4 regions of the Sphingobacterium sp. MYb388 genome follow, and region 2 is predicted to be linked to each of the others. Evidence: riboswitches for the same ligand, from Rfam matches in the RefSeq annotation. Region 2 holds a riboswitch; each other region holds the start of a gene.
What was found. A riboswitch is a leader RNA that binds a small molecule or an ion and turns the genes downstream of it on or off. The one in region 2 is predicted to bind S-adenosylmethionine.
Positions count from the first base shown of each region.

Region 1: another riboswitch for S-adenosylmethionine. It lies ahead of WH188_RS21510 (hypothetical protein); the one in region 2 lies ahead of WH188_RS15510 (O-acetylhomoserine aminocarboxypropyltransferase/cysteine synthase family protein).
Region 3: another riboswitch for S-adenosylmethionine. It lies ahead of metE (5-methyltetrahydropteroyltriglutamate--homocysteine S-methyltransferase); the one in region 2 lies ahead of WH188_RS15510 (O-acetylhomoserine aminocarboxypropyltransferase/cysteine synthase family protein).
Region 4: another riboswitch for S-adenosylmethionine. It lies ahead of metF (methylenetetrahydrofolate reductase [NAD(P)H]); the one in region 2 lies ahead of WH188_RS15510 (O-acetylhomoserine aminocarboxypropyltransferase/cysteine synthase family protein).

Region 1 covers NZ_JBBGYV010000008.1:241,685-245,904, forward strand. Annotated here, with positions in the region: gene WH188_RS21500 (hypothetical protein) at 1-688, opposite strand, end outside; gene WH188_RS21505 (class I SAM-dependent methyltransferase) at 1,159-1,785, shown strand; SAM-I-IV-variant riboswitch at 1,874-1,967, shown strand; gene WH188_RS21510 (hypothetical protein) at 2,003-2,266, shown strand; gene WH188_RS21515 (S9 family peptidase) at 2,586-4,220, shown strand, end outside.
Region 2 covers NZ_JBBGYV010000004.1:408,762-412,981, reverse strand. Annotated here, with positions in the region: gene WH188_RS15515 (homoserine dehydrogenase) at 1-553, opposite strand, end outside; gene WH188_RS15510 (O-acetylhomoserine aminocarboxypropyltransferase/cysteine synthase family protein) at 593-1,900, opposite strand; SAM riboswitch class I at 2,129-2,243, opposite strand; gene WH188_RS15505 (prephenate dehydrogenase) at 2,646-3,488, opposite strand; gene WH188_RS15500 (pyridoxal phosphate-dependent aminotransferase) at 3,501-4,220, opposite strand, start outside.
Region 3 covers NZ_JBBGYV010000012.1:65,363-69,582, reverse strand. Annotated here, with positions in the region: gene WH188_RS24625 (sensor histidine kinase) at 1-647, shown strand, start outside; gene WH188_RS24620 (response regulator transcription factor) at 707-1,396, shown strand; gene WH188_RS24615 (phosphatase PAP2 family protein) at 1,459-2,226, shown strand; SAM riboswitch class I at 2,302-2,406, shown strand; gene metE (5-methyltetrahydropteroyltriglutamate--homocysteine S-methyltransferase) at 2,562-4,220, shown strand, end outside.
Region 4 covers NZ_JBBGYV010000003.1:624,331-628,550, reverse strand. Annotated here, with positions in the region: gene WH188_RS13055 (protein O-mannosyl-transferase family) at 1-1,064, opposite strand, end outside; gene metF (methylenetetrahydrofolate reductase [NAD(P)H]) at 1,231-2,187, opposite strand; SAM riboswitch class I at 2,248-2,353, opposite strand; gene rimM (ribosome maturation factor RimM) at 2,520-3,047, opposite strand; gene WH188_RS13040 (30S ribosomal protein S16) at 3,181-3,702, opposite strand; gene WH188_RS13035 (UvrD-helicase domain-containing protein) at 4,051-4,220, shown strand, end outside.

The sequences.
Region 1 (4,220 bases), on a different contig from region 2:
AACGCTTCCAGTTTTGATCAAGGGATCCATAAGATTCCTCCAACATAAACAGTCCGGTATATTCCCAGTACTTAACACTGTATAATGGATTAGTGTCATCAAAGTCAATCTCCTGGCCTACCAATTTTGAAATATCGCTTTCCAGCTTCAAATTTATAAATTGACCAGAATTGGAGTGAGCAACATATGTATAGTAGTTGTACTGGTCCGATCTACCTGGATTAACAGTTGATTTAGTAGAAGATGAGTACATAGAGAAAAAATTAAAAGCAGATTTCACTGTCATTACATTAAGGATCAATGCTTCGCACGGTGCATATTCAATGGCGTGCAGATCTACTTTACCAGTCAGTACTCGTTCTTGCTCATTGTTTTTATAAACTTTTCCACTAAAAGAAAAAGATAATCGACCACCTGCTTTTTCATATTTAAAATCCGCGATTTGAAAAGATTTCTCTGGCTGAAGATGTGGAGCAAAATAGTTACCATCAGCTGAAGAATTTTGTTTGAAATACTGAACCTTGGCTAATGCTCCATTAGAAAGTAAAGTTAATTTCAATTGTGAATAAGTACCATCAGATTCCTTTACGCTCGTAATAAGATTGATCTGTCCACAATTGTCCAAATTATAGTCGTACTTCACTTTTCCTTTGACAGGATGATTATTGTCAGAGAAGACGATACTCATGTTTGATAGGGGATCAATTTCTTCTGATTTCTTGCAACTAACAATAAGCAGTGTGCAAAAAAATAGCAATAAAAGCAGATATTTCTTCATTAAATCAATATTAGTTTCATTAAAATATTAAAACATTTATGTACAATATATTTTACAATTTAAAAATAACCAAAAATTAATTCAATATCAAATTTAATTTTCCTAACGAAGAGATAATATGTTAATAACAGTGTAACTTACTAAAGGTTTATCCACCCTTGTTGATGGGTGGATCGTCAAGTATGCTTTTATGTCTCGTTCAGCCAACTAAGTTTTGATAAAAATAATATTGGCAGTAAATTTGAAATTATCTTGAAACGGCGAATAATAAAATGAAACAAAACAAATATGATGATCCTAGCTTCTTTGAAAGCTATGGAAAGATGCAACGTTCTATAGATGGTTTAAATGCTGCTGGAGAATAGCATGTTTTACAGAAAATGTTACCCGATTTCCAAAATAAGAAAGTGCTTGATCTAGGTTGCGGATATGGATGGCACTGCATTTATGCTAAGCAAAAAGGGGCTAAAAATGTAATTGGAATTGACTTATCTCAAAAAATGATTGATAAAGCAAAAGAGCATTCCAAAAACTTTGAAATTGAATATAAAAAAATGGCCATCGAGGATATTAATTTTGACCATGAAGAATTTGATGTCGTTATTAGTTCACTTGCATTCCATTACCTAAAAGATTTAAGCAGTGTTTTTATGAAAATAAATCAAATTCTTAAAAAAGGAGGAAGTTTTGTCTTTTCAATGGAGCACCCTGCTTTTACTTCAAGAGCTGAACAGGATTGGTTTAAGGATGAAAATGGAAATCGTCTGCATTGGCCGATGGACAATTATCAGGAAGAAGGTCAAAGAAACACTCGATTTCTTGGACACGAGGTAACTAAATACCATCGAAATTTAGAAACTATCATCAACACAGTTATTAAATCTAATTTTGATATTCAACAAATATCGGAATCCAAACCTTCAGAGGAAGTTTTAAAAATTTATCCGGAAATGAAAGACGAGATGAGAAGGCCAATATTTATTATAATTGCTGCCATAAAGAAATAATAATCGGATCGACATCATTCATAAAATTCTCATCATGAATTAATTATTTTAAAATAAATTTTGAAACAAAATAAAATCTACTAACTTTGTAGAGTATTCAGAATTGCACGTTGCAATACCAACCGAGTTACATAACCGCGGTGGTAAATTAATATGGGTTTCGACCAAAAATATCTGGATACAGTTTATGGTTTAATCCTTTAAATTTTTAAATTGTATGTCAACACCAAATCTTTATCAACATTTACTGGAAAAATTCAGTTATTATTCAATCAACGAACTGATACAGCTCAACAATGATACGGTATCGGAAAAAGGTTGGGGTTCTTCCAAATCTACATTCCGCACTGCGCTCATAAGTACTTTTTCTAAAAGAGGGCTAGATCTTTCCAACATCATTTCTAGAGAAGATGGTTTTACTTCCGTAAAGTATGTCGCAGTAAGATTAGAGGAAAATACGCTTATCCCGATTCTCCAATAAGAGCAAAGACAGCTTTAAAATTGCGTATTCACTCAGCGCTAAAAAGGTTAAATAGCCCTTCCTTTTTGAGCACTGAGTGAAGCTTTTTTTATCCAACTAATTCTATATAATTTTCAGTCACTAATATCAATGGTATGCTTTTTTTAATGCGTTAAGATAGTATTTTATAATTTCTCCAATTCCCTTCAATAGTTTAACACAAAGTGATATCGCGTCATTCTGAACAATTCCTTCACCTTGTTTTCTTTCTCCAATACTTTATTTAATATGTTAAATGATCTTAGATTTTGTATCTTGCCTGTTCATATTCGTATTCTTTATGAAAAAAAAATCTTTAATAACGCTTTCCATTTTATTATGCGCTTCGGCATCAATAGCTCAGGAAAACAAAGAAACCAAAATGGTTCTTAATATGGAAAACACCACAAAAGCACCATTAGATCCGCAGACACTTTGGAAATTAGGCCGAGTTTCTGGAGAAGGAATTTCAACAGATGGAAAAACTTTAATATATGGTGTCTCTAATTATGCTATAGAAACAAACAGTTCGGAAAAAAACCTTTACACATTATCCCTAGAAACAGGTAACACAGCTCCTCTAACAAGTGAAAAGGGCGGCGAGTCTGTTGTACAGATTACAGAAAATGGCGATATCATTTACTTGTTCAAAGGGCAACTTTGGAAAAAGAATAGATATAAAGGTGAAGCTATACAATTGACACACAGCGAAACTGATCTAGAAAATGTAAAACTCTCTCCAAATGGTCAATATATTTTATTTAGCAAAGCAGTTTTAATCAAAAAATATCACAGTACCGACAAATATCCTGATTTACCAAAATCTGACGCTTATGTTTTTGACAATCTTGACTACCGTCATTGGGACACGTTCAATAATGGAAAATTCAATCATCCATTTGTAGCCAGCTATAACAACGGTAAGATTGGCGAAGCAATTGATTTATTGCAGGATGAGCCTTTCTATAGCCCTCAAATGCCATTTGGCGGTTCTGAAGATTTTGAATGGACACCAGATAGTAAAGCTGTGCTATATGTCAGTAAAAAAAGGTTTGGAACAGCGTATGCCGTGAGTACAAATACGGATATCTACCGCTATGATCTTACTTCTAAGCAAACAACAAATCTGACTGAGGGTATGAATGGCTATGATACCAACCCGACTTACAGTCCAGATGGAACTAAGTTAACTTGGCTAAGTATGAAAAAAGATGGTTACGAAGCCGATAAAAATGATATCATTATTTTCGATAAAGCATCATCTCAGCGTTTAAATCTTACTGCACATTGGGACGGCACAGTAAACTCTTTCATATGGAGCAAGGACAATCGTAAGATTTATTTTGTGGCACCATCCAAAGGTACCGTACAACTTTTCGAACTGACTGTTCCTACTAATTTAAAAAACAAATCTTTAGCATCGATTAAACAAATCTCTGAAGGAAATTTTGATATCACAGGAATTGTGGGACAGGTAGCCAATCAGTTGATCGTAACATCAACAAAATTCACAAGAGCTACAGAGATTTACAAATATGACTTAGCGAATAAAACGTTAACGGCATTGACGACTGTCAATGATAAAATGTATGCTCATATCAGTGATAATAAAATTGAATCCAGAATTACAAAAGCTTCTGATGGCCAAGATCTTTTTTCTTGGGTAATTTATCCGCCAGATTTTGACCCAACAAAAAAATACCCAACGATTTTATATTGCGAAGGTGGCCCTCAGTCTGCACTGACCCAGTTTTACTCATTCCGTTGGAATCTACAGCTTATCGCTTCTCAAGGTTATATTGTGATCGCTCCAAATCGTCGCGGGATGCCTGGCTGGGGAGTCAAATGGAATGAAGCAATATCCAAAGATTGGGGCGGACAGCCTATACGGGATTATTTATCTGCCATTGATGATATTTCTAAAGAGAAATATGTA
Region 2 (4,220 bases):
TAGGATCAGTTTCAGCAAAACCTAGGTCCTGCGCTTCTTTTAACGCATCTGCATAAGGTTGATTTTCATTGAAGACTTTAGACAATATAAAATTAGAGGAGCCATTAAAAATACCGGTCACGGCATGTAATAATTCATTGTCATAATACTCTTCTAAATTGCGGATAATTGGAATACTTCCGCATACTGCACCTTCATATAGTAGACTTGTGCCGTATTCTTGTTGTATTGCCGCTAATTCTTCTAAATGCGTGGCAATCATTTTCTTATTTGCAGAAACAACGTTTTTTCCAGATTTTAATGCACGAACAGTCAGTGCGTAAGCTGCATCAGCATCATCGATCAATTCTACTACGGTATTGATTTCAGAGTCACCAAGAATAGCCTCAGCATCTGTTGTGAATAATTCAGCAGGTAATGATCTTTTTTTGTCAGCGTTCTTGATGACAAATTTTTTAATTTCTAAATTTAAGTTTTTAGTCTTGATAATGTCGTACAATCCTTGTCCTACAACCCCAAATCCAAACATTCCAATCGTTAATTTCTTACTCATAGTTTTTTTTACGCTTTTATATAATAGTGCTATCTGAAATTATTTAATTTTATCGAAGGCCTGTTGTAAATCTGCTTTGATATCGTCAATATGTTCGATACCGACAGATAGGCGTAATAATCCTACAAATACACCTGCAGCTTTTTGAGCTTCTTCACTCAGTTGTTGATGTGTAGTCGCCGCAGGGTGTATGATCAATGACTTCGTATCACCCACATTTGCGAGATGACTTATTAGCTCTAAGCTATCGATAAAAGCATCGGCTTTTGTCACGTCACCTTTTATTTGAAATGAAAGAACAGCACCATATCCATTTTTTAAATACTTTTGCGCATTTGCAAAGCTAGGAGAGCTTTTTAACCCTGGATAATTCACTTTTTCCACTTGCGGATGGGCTTCTAACCATTTCGCAATTTCTAATGTGTTGTCTACATGACGCTGAACACGAAGCGATAATGTTTCTAAGCCCTGGATCAATTGGAATGAATTGAAGGGTGAAATAGCTGGTCCAAAATCACGTAGTCCTTCAACACGTGCGCGGATTGCAAATTGAATGTTTCCAAATGGGCCATTAACGCCAAAAACATCTGAAAAAACTAATCCATGGTATCCTTCTGAAGGTTCAGAAAACTGTTTGAATTTACCATTTCCCCAGTTGTAAGTACCACCATCTACGATGACACCACCAATACTTGTACCGTGACCACCAATCCATTTTGTTGCAGACTCTACAACTACAGAAGCTCCGTGTTCAAGAGGTTTAAATAGATATCCACCAGCTCCAAAAGTATTGTCTACGATAAGTGGTAAATCATGTTTTCTAGCAACAGCTGCTATCTTATCAAAATCTGGAATATCGTAACTTGGGTTTCCAATTGTTTCTAAGTATAAAGCTTTTGTGTTTTCATCGATTAGTGATTCAAACTCCTCGGCGGTTGTTTCTTTAGTAAAACGTACTTCAATACCAATTCTTTTAAATGCTACTTTAAATTGATTATATGTACCACCGTATACATTACTGCTGGAAACAAAATTTTCACCAGCTTCTACGATATTATTTAATGCAATGAATTGCGCAGCCTGTCCAGAAGCGACTGCTACAGCGGCGATACCGCCTTCCAATGCAGCAATACGTTTCTCAAATACATCTGTTGTTGGATTCATCAGACGTGTATAGATGTTTCCAAATTGTTTTAATGCAAATAAGTTCGCTCCATGTTCTGCATTTTCAAATACGTATGAACTGGTTTGGTATATAGGTACTGCACGCGCTCCAGTTGTTGGATCGGCAACTTGGCCAGCATGCACTTGAAGTGTTTCGAATTTTAAATTTTTATTTGTAGACATTGTAGTTATAATTAATTAGTTGAAGATTCGTTAATAAAAAATAGGGGTGAGATTGGGCACATGGATATGTACTTGAAATCAATAAATTTTAAAAAAGATTGATTAACAAGAAAACGTAAACATGTGCAAAAGCATTCGCATCTGTTTTGATGGAATATTTGTATCTGTTACGTTGGTGCTAGAATTTACCTTCTTGTTTTGTTGTAATGTTATTATCATTTGTCGTTTCATTTATATCCTCCAAAGCAATATTACTTTGGACAGGAATTGGCACCTTTTCAAACGTATTTTGAAGGTTGCCAGTGGGTCATTGAGCCAGTCTCTCGCCACTTCTTTATAAATCAAGACCTGATTAAGAGGTGTTGATTAGATGTATTTCTATTTGAACTACGTTGCAAATATATGCCTTGCTTTTTACAAACCAAAATATTTTATGCTATTTCTTAGAAAATACTTCTAATTCTACTCGTAATTGATCGTAAGCTCTCACTATTATGTAAGTATTGGTAGTTGATGGGGCAGCATTTATTTATTCCGATATGTTTATACGTCGTGGATGAAATCCATATCAGTAATTGAAAGCAATATAACTGAAGCATACGGTGTTAAACAGACAACAGCAGAGCGATGATCCTGTGATCTTTTTTAATAAAAAAAAAATAGGAACCTTGCGAGTTCCTATGCTTTCTTCTCATTACTTTGTATGAAACAATAATTCGCCTTTGCCAGTTGGAGCAAGTGGGTTTTATTTAATAATACGTTTAATCTTATTTGATTTTTTAATCAATTTGTGTAATTGAGTGTAATTTTCATCTTGGATGGCATCTTTTAAAGCCTGCAGCTGCTTGATGTTTTCCTCTAACACTTCGAGTACATTAACTCTGTTCTGTTTGAAAATAGGTGTCCACATATCCGGTGAGCTTTTTGCTAAGCGTACCGTTGATTCAAAACCAGATCCTGCCAATTCAAATATTCGACCCTGCGATTTCTCTTTCTCTAAAACAGTTAACGCTAGAGCAAAAGAAGTCAGGTGAGAAATATGGGAAACATAGGCTGTGTGTGTATCATGCTCCTCTGCAGTCATAAATGACGTCCGCATTTCCAGTTGTTCGGTAATGGAATCTGTTAATTCGAATGCATCTTCATCAGATTTAAATGCCTCAACGTAAACCATCATTTTATCTTTAAACAAATTTGGTAATGCTGCTTCGGGGCCTGAATATTCGGTACCAGCCATTGGATGGGCGGCAACATAGCGGCCACGATTAGGGTGTTCCGAGATTAACTGTAAAATATTTAGTTTGGTAGAGCCCATGTCAATGATGACTTGATCTTTTACGAGATCCAATAATTTGGGCGCTAATGTGATTATCGCATCAACTGGAGCTGTGAGAATGATCACTTTACATTTTTCTAAAGCTTCCTCTAATGTTGCCTTTTGATCAATGAAGCCTATTTGCAATGCTTTTGTTAGATTAGCATCACTTTTGTCAACACCAAAAACCTGATCACAGAATTTTTTTTCTTTTAGTTTCATGGCGACGGAGCCACCAATTAAACCGACGCCAATAATGGCTATATTCATCATGTTATTTCAATCTTAATTCGTTTGTTTTGCTTGTTCTATTCTAGCAATTGCTTCTTTTAATACTTCAACTGAGGCACATAAACTTATTCTAATATAGGTGTTTCCAGCACTTCCGAATATACCTCCGGGAGTAATAAAGACACGTGATAGATCTAACACCTCATCACTTAACGTGTAGCCTGATTCGTAATTATCTGGAATTTTGGCCCACACAAATAAACCGACCTGATTCTTTTTATATGTACAGCCCAACAGGTTCATGATTTCGAAAACCAACTGCCTTCTTTCGTGATAGATTGCATTTAAATCTTGATACCATGTTTGATCCAACTGCAATGCCTTGGCCGCTGCTAATTGAGCTGGTAAGAACATTCCCGAATCCATGTTGCTTTTAAAACGTAATACTTCATTGATCCGTGCCTCTGCGCCCACTAACATACCGATTCGCCATCCGGCCATATTGGAGGATTTGCTTAATGAATTAAGTTCCAAGGCAACATCCTTTGCACCTTCAATAGACATAATGCTTTTAGGGCTGTCTGTCAAGATAAAACTATAAGGATTGTCGTGGCAGATTAAAATATGGTTTGCCTCTGCAAAAGCAATCAATTCAAGATAAAATCCTTCGTTTGCACTCGAACCAGTTGGCATATGAGGGTAGTTGATCCACATTAATTTTACTTTTGATAAATCGTTTTCAGAAAGTTTTTTAAGATCAGGTAACCAATCTGT
Region 3 (4,220 bases), on a different contig from region 2:
TTAAAACACCTGTTGCTACAATTATGATAGCTAGTGAATCCTTGCGAGATCCAGAGATCATATCTGATGAGCGTAGAGTAAAGCGTCTTGCAAATATTATATATGATGAAAATGTGAGATTAGGTAACCATATCGAACGAGTATTAGATATTGCCCGTCTGGAAAAAGAAACATTAAAGTTAGAAAAAACACCTATTCACATTAATGATCTGCTTTCAGCAGTATTAGACAGCATGCAACTTCAAATACAAAAAGTAGGTGGCAAATTTGAACATCACTTTGATGCACAAAATGATATTGTAGTAGGAGATGAACTTCATTTGTCAAATGTATTTTTCAACTTGGTAGATAATGCTATAAAATACAGTAAAGATAATCCACACATAATTGTGAAAACCAAAAATACAAAAGAAAGTATTCAAATTACAATTATTGATAATGGGATTGGAATGGCAAAAGATCATTTATTAAAAATATTTGATCAATTTTATCGCATTCCTACAGGAAATGTCCACAACGTAAAAGGTTTTGGATTGGGACTATCATATGTTTATGATATTATTAAAAGAATGAATGGTAAAATTCAAGTAAAAAGCGATAAAGATAAGGGAACGCAGTTTGACATTCTATTACCCATAAAAAATTAAATTTAAAACGATATTAATTTCGTATATTATCATCAATATTCGAACAAAACCATAAGAATATGCAGAAGATACTATTAGCAGAAGACGATCCAAACTTAGGAGATTTATTAAAAGATTATTTAGAGCTTAAAGGGAAATTTGATGTCACCTTATGTACAGATGGTGAAGAAGCTGTCAATCAATTTCGCAAGAGCAGTTATGATCTTTGCATTTTAGACGTCATGATGCCCAAGAAAGATGGCTTTACAGTAGGCCGAGAAATCAGGAAAATAAATACAACAACCCCCATCATATTTGCTACTGCAAAAGGTATGATGGAAGATAAAACAGAAGCATTTGAACTTGGTGGCGATGATTATATCACAAAACCATTTCGAGTGGAAGAATTACTCCTTCGCATAAATGCATTGCTTAAGCGTGTTGTAAGAGAGAAAGATGATCAGGTTGTAAGCGATAAATTTGAGATTGGAGAGTACTTCTTCGATTATACAAGTCAACAAATTGCGCATAAAGGTGTGCAACAAAAACTATCAACGAAAGAAGCGGAATTATTACGTCTACTTTGTCTAAAAAAGAATGATGTACTGACTCGAGAAGAAGCCCTTTTAAAAATTTGGCATGATGACAATTACTTTACAGGCCGGAGTATGGACGTTTTCTTAAGCAAATTGAGAAAATACCTACGAGATGATCCCAAAGTTGAAATTGTCAATGTACATGGAAAAGGCTATAAATTATTGGTTAGCTAATACACAATTACTAGAATAATAAAGAGATGTTAAAAACATCTCTTTTTGTTTATCTTGCAACAATGAAACTATCGATTCCATTTTTTTTAATCCTTTCAATCTTTTGCTCTTCTACATCGCTTTATGCGCAAAAAGATACTTTACAAAATGATAATCAAGATTTTGAAACCAATGCTAAGCCAATAAATTATAAGCAATTAATAGTTCCTGCGGCTTTAATGACTTACGGAGTAATCTCATTAAATAGCCCATACCTCAAACATAAGGATCAACAAATAAACAATTCAATTAATAATGATCCGTCCAAAACCTTTAAACTTGATAATGTTAGTGTTTTCATTCCTTCTGCAGCGGTCTTTGGGCTTGACTTACTCGGAATACCAAGTAAGCACAATTTAAAACAACGCTTAGTGGTAAGTTCGATTGCCCATGCAATCACCTTATCAGCAGTATATACCATAAAAAAAACGACACCTACTTGGAGACCCGATCGCGCAGATCAAGAATCTTTTCCTTCAGGACATACTGCTGTACCTTTTACCGGTGCAGAAATTCTATGGCAAGAATATAAAGATCAATCCATTTGGTATGGTATTGCAGGCTATACAATTGCGGCGGGAACAGGTTACCTGAGAATGTATAATCATAAACATTGGTTTTCTGACGTCGCCATGGGAGCTGGTATTGGTATTATGGGAACAAAAATTGCATACTGGCTCTTACCATTATTTGATAAACACTTGCAATCAAAAAAAACAAGTTACCTAACGATGGCAATACCATTTTACAATGGAAAACAAATTGGTTTGTCTGCTAATTTCCAATTTTAAACCTTGGTTTATTATCATTTTTATATAAAAGTTACAAAATATTTGTTTTTATAAAACTAATTCCGATATTTACAGCGCTTATAGAGAAAGGCAGAGGGAATAGACCCAATGAAGCCTTAGCAACCTGTCGATTGACAAGGTGCTACATTCTACCCCATCAAAAAGTGGGAATGATAAGCTAGACACAAAATATATCTTGTGCCCTCCTCTCTAAAAGCAATCAAAAAATTTAGTAAATAGATTCAAGAATTTTTGATCGTTTTTTATTTCGAATAAAAAAATCCTTCTAATTTCTTGCTTCGTTAAGGTTGAACAAATAAAATAATTTTATATTTATGTTACTAACGAACAACTTAGGTTACCCACGTGTAGGTGCCTTCCGCGAGTTGAAAAAGGCCAATGAAGCATATTGGGCTAAAAAAATCAGCGCGCAAGAATTATTGCAGGCTGGACTGAAAATCCGTGAAGGCAACTGGAAAACTCAAAAAGATGCTGGCATCGATTTGATTCCTTCCAATGATTTTTCATTTTATGACCAAGTTTTAGACTTGACATTAACTGTAGGTGCAATCCCTGCACAATATCAATCACTTTTAAATAACGAAGATAAAGGATACAATTTGGACCTTTACTTTGCAATGGCGCGTGGTTTCCAGCAAGATGGCGTTGACGTAACGGCAATGGAAATGACAAAATGGTTTGATACCAACTACCATTACATCGTACCTGAATTCGTGAAAAATCAAGAATTCAAATTGACTTCAGAGAAATTCTTAAATGAATATAATGAAGCAAAATCTTTAGGTATTGAAACGAAGCCTGTGTTAATTGGCCCGATCTCATACTTATTATTAGGTAAAGAAAAAGAATCTGGTTTCAACCGTATCGATTTAATCGATAAGTTGGTTCCTGTATATGAAGAAATCTTAACTAAATTGGCTACCGCTGGTGCAAAATATGTACAAATTGATGAGCCATTTTTAGCTTTAGATATTGATGATGCAACACGTGCTCTATACACTCGTGTATTTACTAAATTAGCTGCTGCTGCTAAAGACATCAAAATTATTGTAACGACTTATTTCGAGGCTTTACGTGACAACGAAGAAACAGCTCTAAACTTACCAGTTTACGCAGTTCATGTTGATTTAGTAAGAGGTGAAAACCAACTCGACACTATATTAGCCAAAGTTCCGGCTTCATTAACACTTTCTTTGGGTGTAGTTGAAGGTCGCAACATTTGGAAAAATGATTACGTAAAATCTTTAGCACAAATCAAAAAAGCTGTTGATGCTTTAGGCAAAGACCGTGTATTAGTAGGACCTTCGAGTTCATTATTACACGTACCTTTCGATTTAGACAATGAAGATAATGAAGAGTCATTGCCTAAAGAAGTTAAAAATTGGTTGGCATTTGCTAAGCAAAAATTAGCAGAGGTAAAAGATTTAGCGATCTTAGCTGAAGGCGAAGTAGATGCAAAAACCGCTGAGCGTTTCGAAGCCAATAAGGCTGCTGCGGAAGACCGTCGTACATCTTCTTTAATCCACAAGCCTGAAGTTAAAGAACGTACAGCAAATATCACTGATGATGATGCTAAACGTACATCTACTTTCTTAGCTCGTAAAGAAGCACAACAAGCGAAATTTAATCTTCCAGCATTTCCAACAACGACAATTGGTTCATTCCCACAAACTAAAGATGTTCGTAAATGGAGAGCTGATTTGAAAAAAGGCGCAATTTCTCAAGAACAATACGATAAAGAAATCGCAGAAGAGACAGAAAGAACAATCCGTCTTCAGGAGCAATTGGATATCGATGTATTAGTTCATGGTGAATTCGAACGTAATGACATGGTTGAGTACTTCGGAGAGCAATTAGCAGGTTATGCCTTCACTAAAAACGGATGGGTTCAGTCATATGGTTCACGTTGTGTAAAACCTCCAGTTATTTATGGTGATGTTTACCGTCCTGCTGATATGACCGTACGTTGGTCT
Region 4 (4,220 bases), on a different contig from region 2:
ATGGGATTTGCATCAAAATATTGCCCTTTTATGAGTGGCTCTGATTCATACTGTTCTCTACTTAAATAACCCAAGAAAGAAAATACGTTTTCAGGATCATTATTATTTAAGGAAGGGTTAGCATTAGCCCTTAGCAATACCATAGTGAAAGAGCTATATCCTAATAAAATAAAACAAGTTGCCAAAATCGCTGTATTCAAAATAACTTTTCCTTTTCTTATGGAGTAATATATGCCATAAACTAATGCCGATAAGATCATTATGATAAAAACGAATATGCCCGAGCCAAATCCTAATCCAAGTGTATTGACAAAAAACAAATCAAACTTGGCAGCAAATTTAATAAGGTACTGGATTATTCCCCACAGAATAATGGCCAATATTCCTAGTCCAATAAACAATGCTTTACTAATTCCCCAAAACGTTGTACGATCAGTTTTCTTAAAATAAATAATAAGTGCTATCGCTGGAATAACTAATAGATTCAATAAATGAACTCCTATTGAAAGTCCAATAATATAAGCGATGACAATAAGCCAACGATCTGCATGCGGTTTATTTGCACGGGCTTCCCATTTTAGAATTGCCCAGAATACGACTGCTGTACATAAGGATGACATCGCATAAACTTCAGATTCTACTGCTGAATACCAGAATGTATCGGAGAAACTGTAAGCTAAAGCTCCCACCATGCCTGCTCCCATTATTTTAATCAGATGATTTTTATCATTGGATTGATGATCAGATTGGATAATTTTTCTTGCTAATGCTGTTATGGTCCAAAACAAAAACATAACTGTCAAACCACTGCATATAGCAGAACCCACATTCATCCAAAATGCAATCTGAGCTAAATTTCCTAAAGCAAAATTTGAAAATATATTCTGCAACATTAGAAACAAAGGTGCTCCAGGCTGATGAACAATCTGAAGTTTATATGCTGATGCAATAAATTCACCAGTATCCCACCAACTTGTTGTTCGCTCTGCTGTGATAATGAAAACGGATGTTGCTATGATGGCACATAGCCAACCTAACACGTTGTTTACTTTCTTATAATCCATGAATGATTCAGGTTTAATTGATTATTTGATAAATCAAATTAATTTTCAATTAAATATAATAAAAAGAGATTTCATTTGAGGGTGATTAACTTTTTTTAACAAAAATCGAAACGCATAAAAAAGCCTGCTATAATGTGATAGCAGGCTTTTTTATACGATATAAGTCTTAGAATAACTTTTCTACAATACTTTTAGTCGGTCCAGGATTACTCATGGTATAAAAATGTAAAACTGGCGCACCAAAGTCAATTAATTCTTTACATTGTTGTACCAACCACTCTTCTCCGACTTGTCTCACGTCTGCATTATTTTTACATCCGGATACTGCTTCACTCAATTCCTCTGGAATATCCAAATGAAAAATTTTCGGAAGCGTAATCAGTTGTTTTTTTGTTGTCAATGGTTTTAAACCTGGTATAATTGGAATATGAATATCATTTTCCCTGCACTTATTGACAAACTCTTTATATTTTTCAACATTAAAGAACATTTGTGTAACAATAAACTCAGCCCCCATCTCAACCTTCTTTTTTAACCATTTAAAATCGGTATTAAAATTTGGCGCTTCGAAGTGTTTTTCAGGATATCCTGCAACGCCAATACAAAAGTTGGTCTTTTCTGAAATCGCAATATCCTCATGTAAGTACTGTCCTTGGTTCATATCGGCAACCTGCTGTAAAAGATCTGTTGCAAATGCATGACCACCTTCTGTTGGTATGAAATCAGGATCGCCTTTTCTTGCATCACCTCTCAATACGAGCACATTGTCAATACCCAAGAAGTTCAAATCTATCAAAGCATTTTCAGTTTCCTCTTTTGTGAAACCACCACAGATAAGATGTGGTACAGCATCCACTTTATACTTATTCATAATAGCGGCACAAATTGCAACAGTCCCTGGACGTTTACGATAAGCCACACGTTCTAATAAACCGCTCTCGTGCTTCTTATACATGTAGTCTTCTCTATGATAAGTCACATCGATAAAGGGAGGCTTGAATTCCATAAGTGCATCCATTGTTTTAAAAATACTTTGGATACCTTGCCCCTTAGCTGGTGGCAACAGTTCAAAAGAAAACAAAGTTTTTCCTTTGGCATTACTGATATGATCAACGATTTTCATTAATATTTTTTAAAGTGATTTTGGTTGGCTTACATCGAAATGCACAAGTGGACTTGTTTCAACTTATCTTTCCCAGCTCTGAGTTGGGGTAGAATGTAGCACCTTATAAAATAACAGGTTGCTAAGGCTTCATTGGGTCTATTCCCTCGGCCTTTCTCTATAAGCATCGGCTAATATCGGCAATAGAAATTTATAATCAAAATAATATTAAGGTCATGCCTAAAAAAATGCCCCAATAAAACGTTTATTAAAATGGATTTCTTTAAATAAAAAAGAGTTACTGCATATAACTACAGTAACTCCTTTTTATTAATCTGTATATCGTGAAGACTTTAAATCTCCTTATATAGCTCAACCAATCCATCTGGTAAATCAACCTCTAAAACTTTATCCTCTGAATCAATTCCTAGCATAAGATCGTCATTTAATGGGAACATCAATTCTTTTCCATTAAAGTCTACTGTTGCTATAAATTGCTGAGGCATTTCCTGTACATGTTTAATCTCTCCTAATTCTCCATGAACTTCATCAATCACCAAGTATCCAATTAAATCCGTATATCTAAAATCATCAGGATCACGCTCTGGCATTTTATCATTTGGAAGGTATATTTTCTTACGCACTAAAGGTTGTGCTTTATCAATATGATCGACGTCTTCTAAATTTAAATAGGCTGTACTATTTGATTGGTATTTGATATTGTCGACAAAGTAAGGCACTAATTTTTTATTCACTTCAGCAAATAAAACATCAAAGTCTAAATCTTGATAATCTTCAAATTCAAAAAAAAGCTGAAGCTCACCTTTTAATCCACGTGTTTTGCTAATATAACCGATGTAAAAACTTTCTTCTATGGTCATGTTCTAATTTGAAAGTGCAAATTTAAAAATATAAATATATAAATACAGTACTTCGTAGGTATAGCAACTACATTCTTAAAAAAAAGCCGGATCAAAATTGAACCGGCTTTCTTGATACTGTATGAAAGAAAAATTAACCTTCAGTTTCTTCTGCAGCAGGAGCTTCAGTTTCTTCAGCAGGAGTTTCTTCTACAACTGGCGCATTTTTAGCGGCAATAGCAGCAGCTTTTTCTTCTTTTTTCTTAGCTTCAGCAGCTAATGCAATTTTCTTAGCTTCAGCTTTAGTAGTTGCTAAACCGTCTTTTTTACCAGCAGTTCTTGCATCATTAGCTTCAGTCCAAGCTACAAATTTAGCTTCAGCAGCTGCTTCATCAAATGCACCTTTTTTAACACCGCCTAATAAGTGTTTTTTGTATAAAACACCTTTATCCGAAAGGATAGTACGAGCTGTGTCAGTAGGTTGTGCACCATTATTCATCCAATCCAAAGCTTTGTCAAAATCCAAAACGATAGTCGCTGGATTTGTGTTCGGGTTGTAAGAACCAATACGTTCGATGAATTTACCATCACGTGGAGCACGTGCATCTGCTACTACTAGGTGGTAAAAAGGACGTCCTTTTTTACCATGTCTTTGCAATCTGATTTTAGTTGCCATGTTTTTGTGTTATTTATGTATTCAACATATCCCCCGTGCTACATGCAAGAGGGGACGCAAAGATACAAAGGATTATTGGAAGTTAAAAACTAAAAATAGAAGTCAACTTCCACAGAATAAGAAAGATGACAAATAAGCGTCATTATATACCATTATGGCCAAATTATTTCATGCACACCGTCTTAGTCTTACAACGAAACAAATCATAGATGCCATCTGGATGATACAAATTTATATAGGGAATTAATTTGTAATTTTGCCTTATTTCTAAAGGTTCCGTACGCATTAGCAATTTTGTCTATTCAAATTAATAAGCGTATTTTCATCCTTCCAAATCAAATTGAATTCATGTCATCGATAGCGCCATTAAAAATATTAAAAGCCTCAGCTGGTTCAGGCAAAACATTCAGCTTAACTGTCCATTACCTGACTTTATTACTTTCAAAAGAAAACAGTTATCGTGAAATATTGGCCGTCACTTTTACTAATAAGGCGACCGCTGAGATGAAGGAAAGGAT